4 regions of the Rhodoferax sp. LS1R11 genome follow, and region 4 is predicted to be linked to each of the others. Evidence: predicted binding sites of a transcription regulator. Region 4 holds the regulator's gene; each other region holds the start of a gene.
What was found. The regulator sigma-54, encoded in region 4, starts transcription at its own class of promoters, with help from an activator protein. The targets are predictions, from matches to a motif close to TGGCANGNAANCTGCTTT.

Region 1 (3,207 bases), on a different contig from region 4:
TCGCCCTTGCGCAAATGGCTGTTCCACGGCGCCGGGTTGCCGGTACCAAAGTAAGCGAGGCCGGTCTTGCTGTCGTAGGTGCCGCCCAACCAGGTGGTTGCGCCACCGGTCTTCCACAGGTCGCCCGACCAGGATTTGTTCAAGGTGCCTGAAATGCCGTTTTCAGTCTTGTTGCCATCCTTGTCATATTTGTAGCCCATATGGCCTTCAACCGTGGGGCGGCTCCACACCATCCGGCCGGTCTTGGGGTCGCGCGCTTCAACGCGTCCGACCACGCCGAATTCTCCGCCCGAGATGCCGGTCAGCAACAAGCCGCCCGCAATCAGGGGCGCGGCCGAGGCCGAGGCGCCCGTGGCATAGTCTTCAATCTTTTCCTTCCAGACCACGTCGCCCGTGTTCTGGTCGAGTGCCACGATTTGGGCATCCAGCGTCATGAAGATCACCAGGTTGTCATAGAGTGCCGCGCCGCGGTTGATCACGTCGCAGCAAGGCATGATGCCTTCGGGCAGGCGGTGCTCATACTTCCACAGCTTGGCACCTGTCTTTGCGTCCAGCGCGTAAATGCGTGAGTAAGAGCCCGTGACAAACATCTTGCCGTTGTGAATCACCGGCTGCGATTCCTGGCCACGTTGTTTTTCACCGCCAAAAGAAAAGCTCCACGCCGGAACCAGTCTCTTGATGCTTTGGGGGTTGACTTGTTTCAGGGGTGAGAAGCGCTGGCCCTGGTTGCCCAGACCCCAGGAAAGAACTTCCTTGGTGTCGCTCGCATCGTTGTCAATCATCTGCTGCGTGACAACGGCTTGAGCCGTCCCCGCCGCAAACCCATAAGCCATCAAAGTAGCCAGTAATTTCAAGCGCATGAATGTCTCCTTGTTGTGTCAATGCTGAACTGAGGTGTATGGAATTTGGAACTCCAGAGCATGAAATTGCAAAGATCGTGCCTGAGCACTGCATATCGGTATTTGGCTCGAAAGTTCCGTGGTCAGGTGGCATTTGTGGCTTGGTGTGCGGGTTTGTACGGTCAGCACTAACCCTAGCCACTGTGTCAATCGGGAGCAATGCATGCCCCTTCGGCATTGCTCCAAGGGCCACCAAAGACCTGTCAGTGGGGTTTCCGGGGTCTGAAAGTGGGTATCCGGGCCTTATTTGTCTTGGCGCAAATATTGCAGTACAACCGGGCTGCCGACCTTCACGATTCAGGAGGCGGCGGTTCGATTCAATCAACTACCCAAGGAGTACTTCTATGCAATGGACCACACCGGCCTTCACCGATTTGCGTTTCGGTTTTGAAATCACGATGTACATCGCCAATCGTTGATCGTGCCAAGCGACGTCTGTGCCTTGTGTGCAGCGTCGCTTTTTAATTTCCAAAAATCATGCACATACGCGTTCTCGGGTCCGCAGCAGGCGGTGGCTTCCCCCAATGGAATTGCAATTGCGCCAATTGCGCAGCGGTACGACAAGGTGATCCGGCGCTGACACCCCGTACCCAGTCTTCCATCGCGGTTTCACGCAATGGGCAAGACTGGTTATTGGTCAATGCGTCGCCAGACATACTGGCGCAGATACGTGCCATGCCGGAAATACAACCCGCCAGGGCTCTGCGGGACAGCGGCATTGCCGCGGTGTTGCTCATGGATGCACAGATTGACCATGTGACGGGCTTGCTGATGTTGCGTGAGCGGCGTACGCCGCTGCCTTTGTACGCTACCCCGCAGGTTCTTGACGAGCTCAACACCAGCTTGCCGCTGGTTCGTGTCTTGTCGCATTACGCCGGGGTGCAGGCGCATCCCCTGTCGCTGACCGAACCCGCATTCGAAGTGGCGGCATTGACTGGCATCAAGTTTTCAGTGATGCCGCTCACCAGCAACGCACCCCCTTATTCTCCGCGTCGCGATGCGCCCTTGCCGGGCGACAACATCGGGCTGCTGATTGAAGACACCGTGACCGGAAAGCGTGTGTTTTACGCCCCCGGGCTGGGTCGCATCGAACCTGCCGTGGCCCACGCCATGGCCACCGCGGATGTGGTGCTGGTGGACGGCACCTTCTGGCGCAACGACGAAATGCAGACCTTGGGCCTGTCCACCAAGACCGCTGCCGACATGGGTCACCTCGCCCAGTCCGGACCGGGGGGCATGCTGGAAGTGCTGCAGGCGTTGCCCAAAAGCATTCGCAAGATTCTTATCCACATCAACAACACCAATCCCATTCTGCGCAGTGACTCCCCCGAGCGCGCAGCCCTGAACGCCGCGGGTATCGAGGTGGCCTGGGATGGCATGGCAATGAAACTTGAAAGTTCACATGGCTGATCACCTTTTGGCTTGGGATGCTGCGGAATTTGAAAGCCGCCTGCGTGAAAAGGGCGCGGCCTATCACATTCACCAGGCCTTCAACGTCCGTCTCAACAGCGGGCAATGCTCGCCCGAGCAGGTGCGCGGCTGGGTGAGCAACCGTTTTTATTACCAGTGGTGTATTCCGCTCAAAGACGCCGCGGTCATGTCCAACATGCCGGACCGCGCGCACCGCCGACTCTGGATTCAGCGCATGCTGGACCACGACGGCCAGGGCGACTACGAGGGTGAACATGCCGGTGGCATGGAGGCCTGGACCCGTCTCGGCGAGGCTGTGGGCCTGGCACGTGATGAGTTGTGGTCGCTCAAGTCGGTGGTGCCGGGTGTGCGTTTTTCGTGTGATGCCTACGTCAATTTTGCCCGGCATGCGCCGTGGCAGGAGGCGGTGTGCTCGTCGCTGACAGAAATGTTCGCACCGCAGATTCACAAGGACCGGCTGGCCACCTGGCCCATTCATTACCCCTGGATTGAGGCTGGCGGACTGAGCTATTTCCGCAGCCGAATTCCCTTGGCCTCACGCGATGTCGAGCACGGCCTGAAGGTCACGCTGGCGCATTTCACCACCCGTTCGCAGCAGCAGCGGGCACTTGATATTCTGCAATTCAAGCTAGACATTCTCTGGTCCATGCTGGATGCGATCGACGCCGCCTACCCGGCATGAGCCTGGCGTACCTGACTGAATGACGCAATGGAATCAACCCAGACAACCCCTGCACCCCCTGCACCTGCGGGCGATGCCCGGCCGCGCCTGAACAAGATGTTTCGGCTCCAGTGGGAAGAGGTGCAACAGAGTTACGTGCTGCTTTATCCCGAAGGCATGGTGCAGTTGAACGCCTCTGCGGGGGAGATCATGCGG
Region 2 (3,207 bases), on a different contig from region 4:
AGGATTTTTTGCGCCGCCTGTCAGCGGGCAGTCCGCTGTATACCTATACCGAGCTGGCCGCTCACGTCGAGCAAGACAGGGCGCTGATCAAGGCAGTGGGTGCCGAGATCATTGTTAGCGACTTCCGCCTTTCGCTGGCGATTGCGGCGCGGCTTTCTAAAATTCCGCTGCTCAATATCTGCAATGGCTACTGGAGCCCTTATGTGTTGTGCGAACGCATGCGCGCTCCCGATCTCGCCATGGCGCGTCTGATCGGCTATCCGCTTTTCGATCCGATCTTTCGACTGGCGTGGCCATGGGCATCCAAGTTTCACGTCGCGGCGGCGAACCGTTTGAGAAGGCAATACGGCTTGGTACCTTATCGGTCGCTACGCGAACTGTATTGCGACGGTGATATTTCGATGTACGCGGATACCCCGGCGCTGGTGCGCCTGAGCGATGCTGCCAGCGCGTCGCATCTCTTCATCGGACCGCTCATCTGGTCGCCCGAGATGCCTTTGCCGCCCTGGTGGCCAGAGGTGGCTGGTCGCAGCGAGCCGTCCATCTACATCTCGCTAGGATCGACCGGCGAGGTCGACCTGCTGCCGCGAATCGTCGATGCCTGCCGTCGCGAGGGCGCTTTCTGCATCGTTTCCACAGCCGGGCGCGGCGATTTTCATGGATCCCCGCCGGACGTCTATGCGGAGGCATTTCTTCCCGGCAGCCAGGCGGCAGCACTGTCTTCGCTCGTCATCTGCAATGGCGGCAGCCCAACCGCGTACCAAGCGCTGGCGCAGGGTTGTCCAGTGCTGGGCATCTGCTCCAACCTCGATCAGGTCATGACGATGCAGGGAGTCGCCGCCGCCGGCGCCGGCGAATTCATGCGCGCGGGTGAAGCAACCCTTGCGCGGCTGCGTGAAAGCATTCGAAGGATGCGCTCGCAGCAGCGCTACGCGGATGGTGCTCAGAGAATTCAGGCAAGCTTTACAAGCTTCAATCCGAACAAGCTTTTTCCTGCACTGGTCAAAGATGTTCGAGACCGCGTAAAGCGCCAGCCCCAAGTCCGTGTGAGTCCTTAGTTTTAACCGTGCCGAGTGTCGGAAAACTTTACGGCGTATAGACCGAAAGACTGAGTGAACGCTTTAACCTGTTGATTTTCAAGAATTTTTTTTTTTGGCACATGAATTGCTCTACTAGCCTACGTCAGGCCATTTCGGCTTAACCTAGGAGAATAGATATGAAACTCAAGCATTCCCTCATTGCACTGGCAGCTGCGGCGATTGCAAGTTCGGCCATGGCCGTCCCCGCCATTACCAATCTGAACGGCACGTTCAGCTTCAGCGGTCTTGATTACAGCTCCGTTGGCCAGGGCTTGGTGACCGGCTACGATATTACGAGCGCTTCGCCAACCGGTACCGTCGATCCATTCACCCTGAAATTCCAGGCCAATGCGACAGGCATAATAGATGCCAACGGGATCGATATCAGCCCCGCGCTGATTCCCGGGTTGAACACCACGTATGAGTACACGATTTTTGCAACGATCCAGGAAACGGTGTCTTGCCTTGCTGCTGTTGGACCAGCCACGTGCGGACTTGCGGCATACAACATCGTCAGCGGCACTTACGCGGTCTACTACGATACAAATCCCGGCACGTTCGCAAACTACCAGACCGGAACCGGATTTACCAATGGCACGTTGCTCTTGAGCGGCAATTTCGCCAGCGGTGGTTCGGTGGCTGTGTTCCCAGGCCCCACCAACCCCGGCAACAACAGCATCGGCACCACATTCTTCGGGGATGTGACATTCACAGATCTGACCTATATCAACCCTGCCCTGACCACGACCTCGGCGACTTCGACGCTCCAGTTCGGCAATACGCAGACTGTCGGCTTTATTCCTCCAACGTCGTTCAACGGAGCCCCTGTAGGCCCGACCACCGACTCAAACTTCTTCTTCCAGGCAGACTCCAACCAGACCGTCCAGGCCATCCCGGAGCCAGGCTCCTTGGCGCTGTTCAGTCTGGCCGTGACTGGTTTGGGGCTGGTGAGCCGTCGTCGCAGCAAGAAAGTCTGATCTTCTTTTCCGAGACTCGACCCTTGAAAGGGCGCCCTTGTGGTGCCCTTTTTCGTTGGGGCGGTCGTAAGAAAAGAAGAATATTTTGTTTGTCTACTTCGCCTGAAAAAGATAAAGACCGCGCGATCGTCCGCTCGACAAACCGCTGCAGCGGATAGCTGCCGAGACGAGACGTACAGGATCTGAGGATCAGCTCCTATTGCGCCGCGCCACCAGTAACTATCGACTTCTTCTCGATAGCGCTCTGCATGCGGCACATCACGCGCCAACTCGAAGGTATCGCCCGCCACAAGATGCAGTGTCTCGGTGCCGACCGTCAGCCACATCATCCCCTGCACCACGCGCGCCGAGACGGCAAACGGATGCGCATGCTGCGCAAGCGTCGTGTTCGGCCCCCAGCTTCTTTCCAGAACCTCGTCGAAACCGTGCGTGCGGGCTTCGACTTCGAATTGTTCAAATGTGATGGAATTTATCTTTTAAGTTAACCTGAATCAAAATGGTAGCGAGTCTCGATTTTCGCTCGCTGGCGATGCAGGATGGGCAAAGCGCTTCGATGACAAACATCACAAGTTTTCGCCCAATCGGTACAGTGTTCGAATTCAGCGGCTGGTGCAGGCAGTTTGCTTGAACGACAGATCGGGTGTCGTTTTGTCCGCCACAGCCAGAAGAGCCTTGAGATTGGCGCTTGCGATGGCGAGCAGTGTCCGGGCGGCGCCGCTCAATTACTTGCGACCTTGTTCCCATCCTTGCAGGGTACGAACCGATAACGCCACGCAGAGCTGCGAAGATCCCTCAGAAGTAATAACTCCCCAAGACTTGCACAATTCGGTTATCTGGCAGTATTCCGAATTCACTGGTGGGACTACCGATGTATCGTTGCATCTGAAACGCCAGATCGAAGTTGGGCCAGTGGTGACGCAGCTCAGCCCAAACCAGTTGGCTATGGTCGCCGGCATTCACTCGAAGGAAGGCCGTCAGGTCCAGATTCTTGAGCAGCAAACTTTTTTGGGTCACGTAGATCAGGTAGGCGTCGCGGGAGGCCAGTTCCTGGCGGAGTTGGGCCTCAAGCAGGTACGCCACTTGGGTTGCGGGCCTTGCGCCCAACGCAGACCAATTGGATTGATCGAGGGCGAAGCCGTTGTACTGGTATT
Region 3 (3,207 bases), on a different contig from region 4:
GGGCTCGACCAGCGCACTCTGCAGCCACTCGGCCACATTTTTGGAGGGCGCCAGCACGCGGTGGCTGGGCTCAGGGGAGAGCAACACCGTCACCATGCCCACCAGCATGCTGGCCGCCATGGCCAGGTAGGCCGTTTGCCAAGCGCCATGCTGGTACCCGACCAGCCCCACCACCTCGGCCCGGGCGGCCACCCACAGCACACCGGCACCAGCCCAGATCATGGCCAGGCGGTAGCCAGTCTGGTAGGCCGCCGCCAGCGCAGCCTGGCGGTCGGTGTTGGCGGACTCAATGCGAAAGGCATCCAGCGCAATGTCCTGGGTGGCAGACCCAAAAGCCACCGCCAGGGCGCCCCACACCACCGGCTGCAAGGCCACCTGGGGGTCATTGAACGACATGGCCACCAGGCCCACCATCACGGCCAGTTGCGCCAGCAGCAGCCAGCTGCGCCGACGCCCCAGCCAGCGTGTCAACAAGGGAATGGGGAGACGATCCACCAGCGGCGCCCACACCCACTTGAAAGCGTAGGCCAGACCGACCCAGCTCAAATAACCAATCGTGGTGCGGTCAATGCCGGCCTCGCGCAACCAGAAACTCAGGGTGCCCAGCACCAACAGCAAGGGCAATCCGGCAGAAAACCCCAAGAACAACATCCGAAGGGTGGAGGGCTCAAGGTAAACCTTGAAGGTGGTGAGCCAGGAAGGCTTGATTTGGGGGGCGTCGGCGGCACTTGAGGTCATGCGGGAATAATACGCGCAGCTCCATCCCCTCTTTTTTGGCGACCCAGCATGTCCAACACCTCACTTTTAGCCCAGCCATTGCGCCGCCAGCTAGCCCTGCGGGCCTGTGCCTTGATACTGGTTTTGTCGTCGCCCTTCACCCTGGCCCTCGCACGCGACGGCGTGGACGTGGGGGACAACTCGGCCTTCAGCAAGCTGGTACCGGCAGATACCGTGGAGCGCTCCGCCGGCCAGCAATACGCCCAGATGCTGCAGGAAGCGGCCAACGGGAATGCGCTGGCTGGTGCCAACAACACCCAGGTACGGCGCCTGCGCGCCATTGCCAAAAACATCATTCCCTTTGCGGTGGACTGGAACCCGCGCGCCCGGGACTGGCGCTGGGAGGTGAACCTGATTGGCAGCAAGCAGATCAACGCGTTTTGCATGCCCGGCGGCAAGATTGCCTTTTACAGCGGCATCCTGGAGCAACTCAAGCTGACCGACAACGAAGTTGCCATGGTCATGGGCCACGAAATTGCCCACGCCCTGCGTGAACACGCCCGTGAACGCATGGGCAAGAACGCCGCCACCGGCATTGGTGCCAGCTTGCTCAGCCAGGTTCTCGGCCTGGGCCAGCTCGGACAGACGGTGACCAACTACGGCGCGCAGTTGCTGACCCTGCAATTCAGCCGCGACGACGAGTCCGAAGCCGACCTGGTGGGCATGGAACTGGCTGCCCGCGCCGGTTATGACCCCCGGGCAGGCATCACGCTCTGGCAAAAAATGGGGGCCGCCAGCAAAGGCGCGCCACCGCAGTGGCTGTCCACGCACCCCGCAGGCAGCACCCGGATTGGCGACATCGAAGCCAACCTGCCCAAGGTCATGCCGCTTTACGAGCAGGCCAAACGGGGTTGACCTCCCTCTTATTTATAAGAAATAGGGCTGTAGCCCAGGTAGATAGTGCGTTAGTAGCTATTAATTTAATAGCATACTCCATCATGATCGGCGCATGGTCCGAGAATTTCTCTGGCTTGTAGATCGCATGTGACCGTGCCAAGGCAGCGAACGCTGGCTTCGCCAAATGGGTAGTTGCCGCGAAAGAACAGCTGCATCCTTAGGCTCTTGCAGTGATGGCACGTTTGATTTTTTTGCATCAATCTCCGGCATCTGTGCAGGCAATTTGACAGACGAATCCCGCGACGCTGACTGTCGGAATTTTTTACATAGAAAATATAAACTGGCGACATGCAACTCGCAACTCCAATTGAAACAAACATTTACATTTTGTGGCCCAAAATTTGCTTAACTTGATAGTTATCAAAAAATCACAAATTAATCCTCCTCTTTTTCCATCAAGGCATCAAACCGTGTTTAACAAAATCAAATCGTTGGCCGCATTGAGCGTCGTTGCTCTTGCATTCTTTGCATCACCCTCCAGCGCTACTGTGGTGGATTTCACGGGCTTGTCCAACTTCGGGAATTACACCGAAAACGGAATGGTCATGACATCTAACTCCGTTTGGAATTGGCCGGGCGCCAATATGGCGCATATGGACAGTGGTGTGGCCATTTTCAAATTGTTGTCGAATGACGACTTCAACCTGACCAGCGTCGACATGATCAGCAGCGGCGGCAACGGCCCTGCGCAATTTGGCGCTTACAACAATGGCTCTTTGCTGGGGACCGTTAACATCAGCGGCAATGCTGGAACTTATTCTTTCGGCAACCTATTTAGTGGCATTGACGAGTTTCGCGTTACCGTGATTAGCAGCCACTTCACTTATGACAACATCAACTTCGCCGCAGCCAACAAAATTCCTGAGCCTGGCACTCTTGCCTTGATGGGACTCAGCTTGGTTGGTCTGGCGTTGGCCCGTAAGCGTAAAAACGCATAAAACGGCTGCCCCGCAAGGGACAAGCAGCAAAGACCGCCTTGTCGCGCGTCAGCTAACAGCATTGCTTCTAAGGCTGTGTAAAAAGGGATGGATTAAACCATCCCTTTTTTTATAACATTTCCGACGTTGGCACCGTTAGCGGGGCCAGTCGTAGTCAATCGTGATCGGCGCATGGTCCGAGAATTTCTCTTCCTTGTAAATCGCATGTGACCGGGCCAGGGCAGCCAGCGCTGGCGTCGCCAGGTGGTAGTCCAGCCGCCAGCCGACGTTTTTCGCGTAAGCTTGGCCTCGGTTGCTCCACCAGGTGTAGGCCTCATCGGTGGCCGTGGGTTCGAGTTGCCGGTACACATCGACCATGCCCGCCTCGCTGAGCAGCCTGGTCATCCAGGCCCGCTCTTCGGGCAGGAAACCGGAGTTCTTGCGATTGCCTTTCCAGTTTTTCAGGTCGATTTCCTGATGGGCAATGTTCACATCGCCGCACAGGATGAACTCGCGCCCCGACTTGAGTCCGTGCAGGTGCGGAAAGAACTCTTCGAGGAACCGGAATTTGGCTTGCTGGCGCTCCTCGCCCGACGACCCGCTGGGGAAGTAGCAA
Region 4 (3,207 bases):
GGCCAACGGCGCAAGCCCTTCGCCGGTGCTGCGCGCCAGCCCGACGCCGGAGGAGCCGAAAAAGTGACGAACGACGTCTCTGTGGCCGAGGCCTCGTCTCGGGCCGATGGCCTCAACGGCGAAAGCCGGCTTGTGGCCAGCCACCTGCAGAAGTTCTATGGCAGCCGCAAGGCCGTCAAGGACGTGTCGCTGACGGTTCGAAAAGGCGAGGTGGTGGGCCTGCTGGGTCCCAACGGTGCGGGCAAAACCACGTCGTTCTACATGATTGTGGGCCTGGTGCGCGCCACCTCGGGTGACATCACCATTGATGGCCAGTCCATCGAGCACATGCCCATTCACCGGCGGGCCCGCCTGGGGCTGAGTTACCTGCCGCAGGAAGCCTCCATTTTTCGCAAGCTCAATGTGGAAGACAACGTGCGCGCCGTGCTGGAGCTGCAGCGCGACGAGGCCGGCAAACCCCTGGGCAAAGCCGAGATCGAGAAACGTCTGACCGAGCTGCTGCAGGAGTTGCGCGTGGACCACCTGCGGGAAACGCCCGCCCTGGCGCTGTCCGGTGGCGAGCGGCGCCGGGTTGAAATTGCCCGCGCGCTGGCTACCCAGCCCCGGTTCATTCTGCTGGACGAACCGTTTGCCGGGATTGACCCGATTGCCGTGATCGAGATCCAGCGCATCATCAGTTTTTTGAAAGCCCGGGGTCTGGGCGTGCTGATCACCGACCACAACGTGCGCGAAACCCTGGGCATTTGTGATCACGCCTACATCATCAGCGACGGCACCGTGCTCGCTGAGGGCACACCTTCCGAGATCGTCAACGACGCCAACGTGCGTCGGGTCTATCTGGGTGAACACTTCAAAATGTAGATATATGGCCCCCACGTTTGTCACTGCGTGTACTGCACTGCCCCCCGAGGGGGGCTGGCCTTGCTTGGGGCGGCCCGGCGCGGCGGCCTTTACTCACGCGCCCGACACTGCGGTGAGCACATGAAGCAAGGTCTTTCCCTCCGTGTTTCGCAGCACCTGGCGCTCACGCCGCAGTTGCAGCAGTCGATCCGCCTGTTGCAACTCTCCACGCTGGAGCTGAGCCAGGAAGTCGACCAGATGCTGGACGACAACCCGTTTCTGGAGCTGGGCGCAGACCAGCCGGTGCGCGAGGAGTTTGGTCTGGCGCAGGCCGATACGCCCGTGCGCAATGACGATCTCAATGCCGAAGCTGCTACCAATACTGTAGCTGACTACGCAGTAGAGACGAGGGCTACAGGCGAAAATGATACTGAAGTCACGCCGCTGTCCGCCGACGACGGCCAAAGTTGGGAAGGCGATGGCAGCGCCTCCCTGTCACCCGACGACAGCGAGTGGGGTGGCGATGCCAAGCCCAGCACCAACAACCTCAACGGCAACGAAGACGCCGATGTGACCGAGATGGCGCGCACCCAGGAGTCGCTGCAAAGTCATTTGCACCGCCAGGCGCTGGCCTTGCGTTTGAGTGAGGAAGACCGCGCCGCCCTGCGATTTTTGATCGAGTCCCTGAACGACGACGGCTACCTGGAGGACACACTCATCTCGCTGGCCCAGGGCCTGGCCGGGGACGGCGATGCCGAGCAGGTCGAACAACTGGTGCACCATTTCACGGTGGCGCTGTCGCTGCTGCAAAGCCTGGAGCCCGCGGGGGTCGGGGCGCGCCATCTGGCCGAGTGCCTGACCTTGCAACTGAAGGCCTTGCTGGCCAGGGCGGTGACGGACCCGGCCTCCCGACAGTTGCAGTCGGTCCTGAAGGTGGCCTTGCGCATCTGTGCCCAGCCGATGGACCTGCTGGCGCGACGCGACGTGAAGCGACTCGTTCAGGTGTGCGCGGTCACCGATGCCGCCGTGCGCGAAGCCATTGCGCTCATCGCCCGCCTGGAGCCCAAGCCGGGCCGGCGGTTTGTGAATGTGGAACGCAACATCGTGGTGCCCGATGTGCTGGTGGTCAAGGTCGGCAAGGGCGCTCAGGCCAAATTCCAGGTGCGGCTCAATGCCGAGGTGATGCCCCGCCTGCGGGTGCATGACATCTACGCCAACGCGCTCAAGCAGCACAAGGGCGGCGGTAGCGAGTCGTCCAACTTTGCGGCGCTGCAGCAGCGGCTGCAGGAGGCGCGCTGGTTCATCAAGAACATCCAGCAGCGCTTTGACACGATTTTGCGGGTCAGCAACGCCATTGTGGAGCGTCAAAAGAGCTTCTTCACCCATGGTGAACTGGCCATGCGCCCCTTGGTGCTGCGCGAGATTGCCGACGAGCTGGGCCTGCACGAATCGACCATCAGCCGGGTGACCACGGCCAAGTACATGGCCACGCCGTTTGGCACGTTTGAGCTCAAGTATTTCTTTGGCTCCGGCCTGGGCACCGACTCGGGCGGCAACGCATCCAGCACCGCAGTGCGCGCCCTGATCAAGCAATTCATCAGCGCCGAAAGCGTGACCAAGCCGCTCAGCGACAACCAGATTTCCGAGATGCTCAAAGAGCAGGGCATCGACTGCGCCCGCCGCACGGTGGCCAAATACCGCGAAGGTCTGCGGATTGCCCCCGCATCCTTGCGCAAGGCGCTGTAGCGCCTTTATCCAGAACACCATGAACCAACTTCAATTATTTTTGCCCTGCGCCGCCGGCGTCGAGGACTACCTGGCGCCCGAGATTCTGCGCATCACCGGCTTGCCGCCAGGCTGCGTGACCAAGCAGCGCGGCGGCGTGGCCGTGCGCACCTCCATGGCGCATGCCATGCTGCTCAATCTGTACAGCCGCCTGGCCCAGCGCGTGCTGGTGCTGCTGTCCTACACCGAGTACCGTGGCGAGCAGGACCTGTACCGCGCCGCCAGCGAGGTGGCGTGGGAGCGCTGGTTCACGCCGAAGGAAAGCATCAAGGTGGAGGTAACGGCGCAACACAGCCCGCTCACCTCGTTGAACTTTGCGGCGCTCAAGATCAAGGACGCGGTGTGCGACCGGTTTCGGGAGACCGCGGGCGGTGTGCGTCCGGACGTCAACACCCAGTGGCCCGACGTGCGTATTTACACCCACCTCACCACCGACCACTGCTCGCTGTACATCGACACCTCGGGCGAGCCGCTGTTCAAACGTGGCTGGCGCGAGGACAAGGGGGATGCGCCCTTGAAGGAAACCCTGGCCGCGGCCATGATTGCCGCCAGTGGCTGGGCCGATGGCGACGAAGATTTGCA

Region 1: the regulator sigma-54 is predicted to act here: its motif matches at 1,153-1,170, upstream of pqqA (pyrroloquinoline quinone precursor peptide PqqA).
Region 2: the regulator sigma-54 is predicted to act here: its motif matches at 1,154-1,171, upstream of pepA (flocculation-associated PEP-CTERM protein PepA).
Region 3: the regulator sigma-54 is predicted to act here: its motif matches at 2,005-2,022, upstream of AC097N_RS14865 (PEP-CTERM sorting domain-containing protein).

What each region holds. Positions count from the first base shown of each region.
Region 1 is NZ_JBWMAW010000016.1:46,760-49,966, forward strand. Features, by position in the region: gene AC097N_RS17110 (PQQ-dependent methanol/ethanol family dehydrogenase) at 1-860, opposite strand, end outside; gene pqqA (pyrroloquinoline quinone precursor peptide PqqA) at 1,244-1,318, shown strand; gene pqqB (pyrroloquinoline quinone biosynthesis protein PqqB) at 1,374-2,309, shown strand; gene pqqC (pyrroloquinoline-quinone synthase PqqC) at 2,302-3,012, shown strand; gene pqqD (pyrroloquinoline quinone biosynthesis peptide chaperone PqqD) at 3,040-3,207, shown strand, end outside.
Region 2 is NZ_JBWMAW010000008.1:98,825-102,031, forward strand. Features, by position in the region: gene AC097N_RS11480 (glycosyltransferase) at 1-1,058, shown strand, start outside; gene pepA (flocculation-associated PEP-CTERM protein PepA) at 1,217-2,056, shown strand; gene AC097N_RS11490 (hypothetical protein) at 2,305-2,541, shown strand; gene AC097N_RS11495 (hypothetical protein) at 2,849-3,207, opposite strand, start outside.
Region 3 is NZ_JBWMAW010000012.1:88,825-92,031, forward strand. Features, by position in the region: gene AC097N_RS14855 (AmpG family muropeptide MFS transporter) at 1-738, opposite strand, end outside; gene AC097N_RS14860 (M48 family metallopeptidase) at 787-1,632, shown strand; gene AC097N_RS14865 (PEP-CTERM sorting domain-containing protein) at 2,085-2,612, shown strand; gene AC097N_RS14870 (exodeoxyribonuclease III) at 2,748-3,207, opposite strand, start outside.
Region 4 is NZ_JBWMAW010000002.1:95,794-99,000, reverse strand. Features, by position in the region: gene lptA (lipopolysaccharide transport periplasmic protein LptA) at 1-67, shown strand, start outside; gene lptB (LPS export ABC transporter ATP-binding protein) at 64-861, shown strand; gene rpoN (RNA polymerase factor sigma-54) at 982-2,586, shown strand; gene AC097N_RS03175 (THUMP domain-containing class I SAM-dependent RNA methyltransferase) at 2,606-3,207, shown strand, end outside.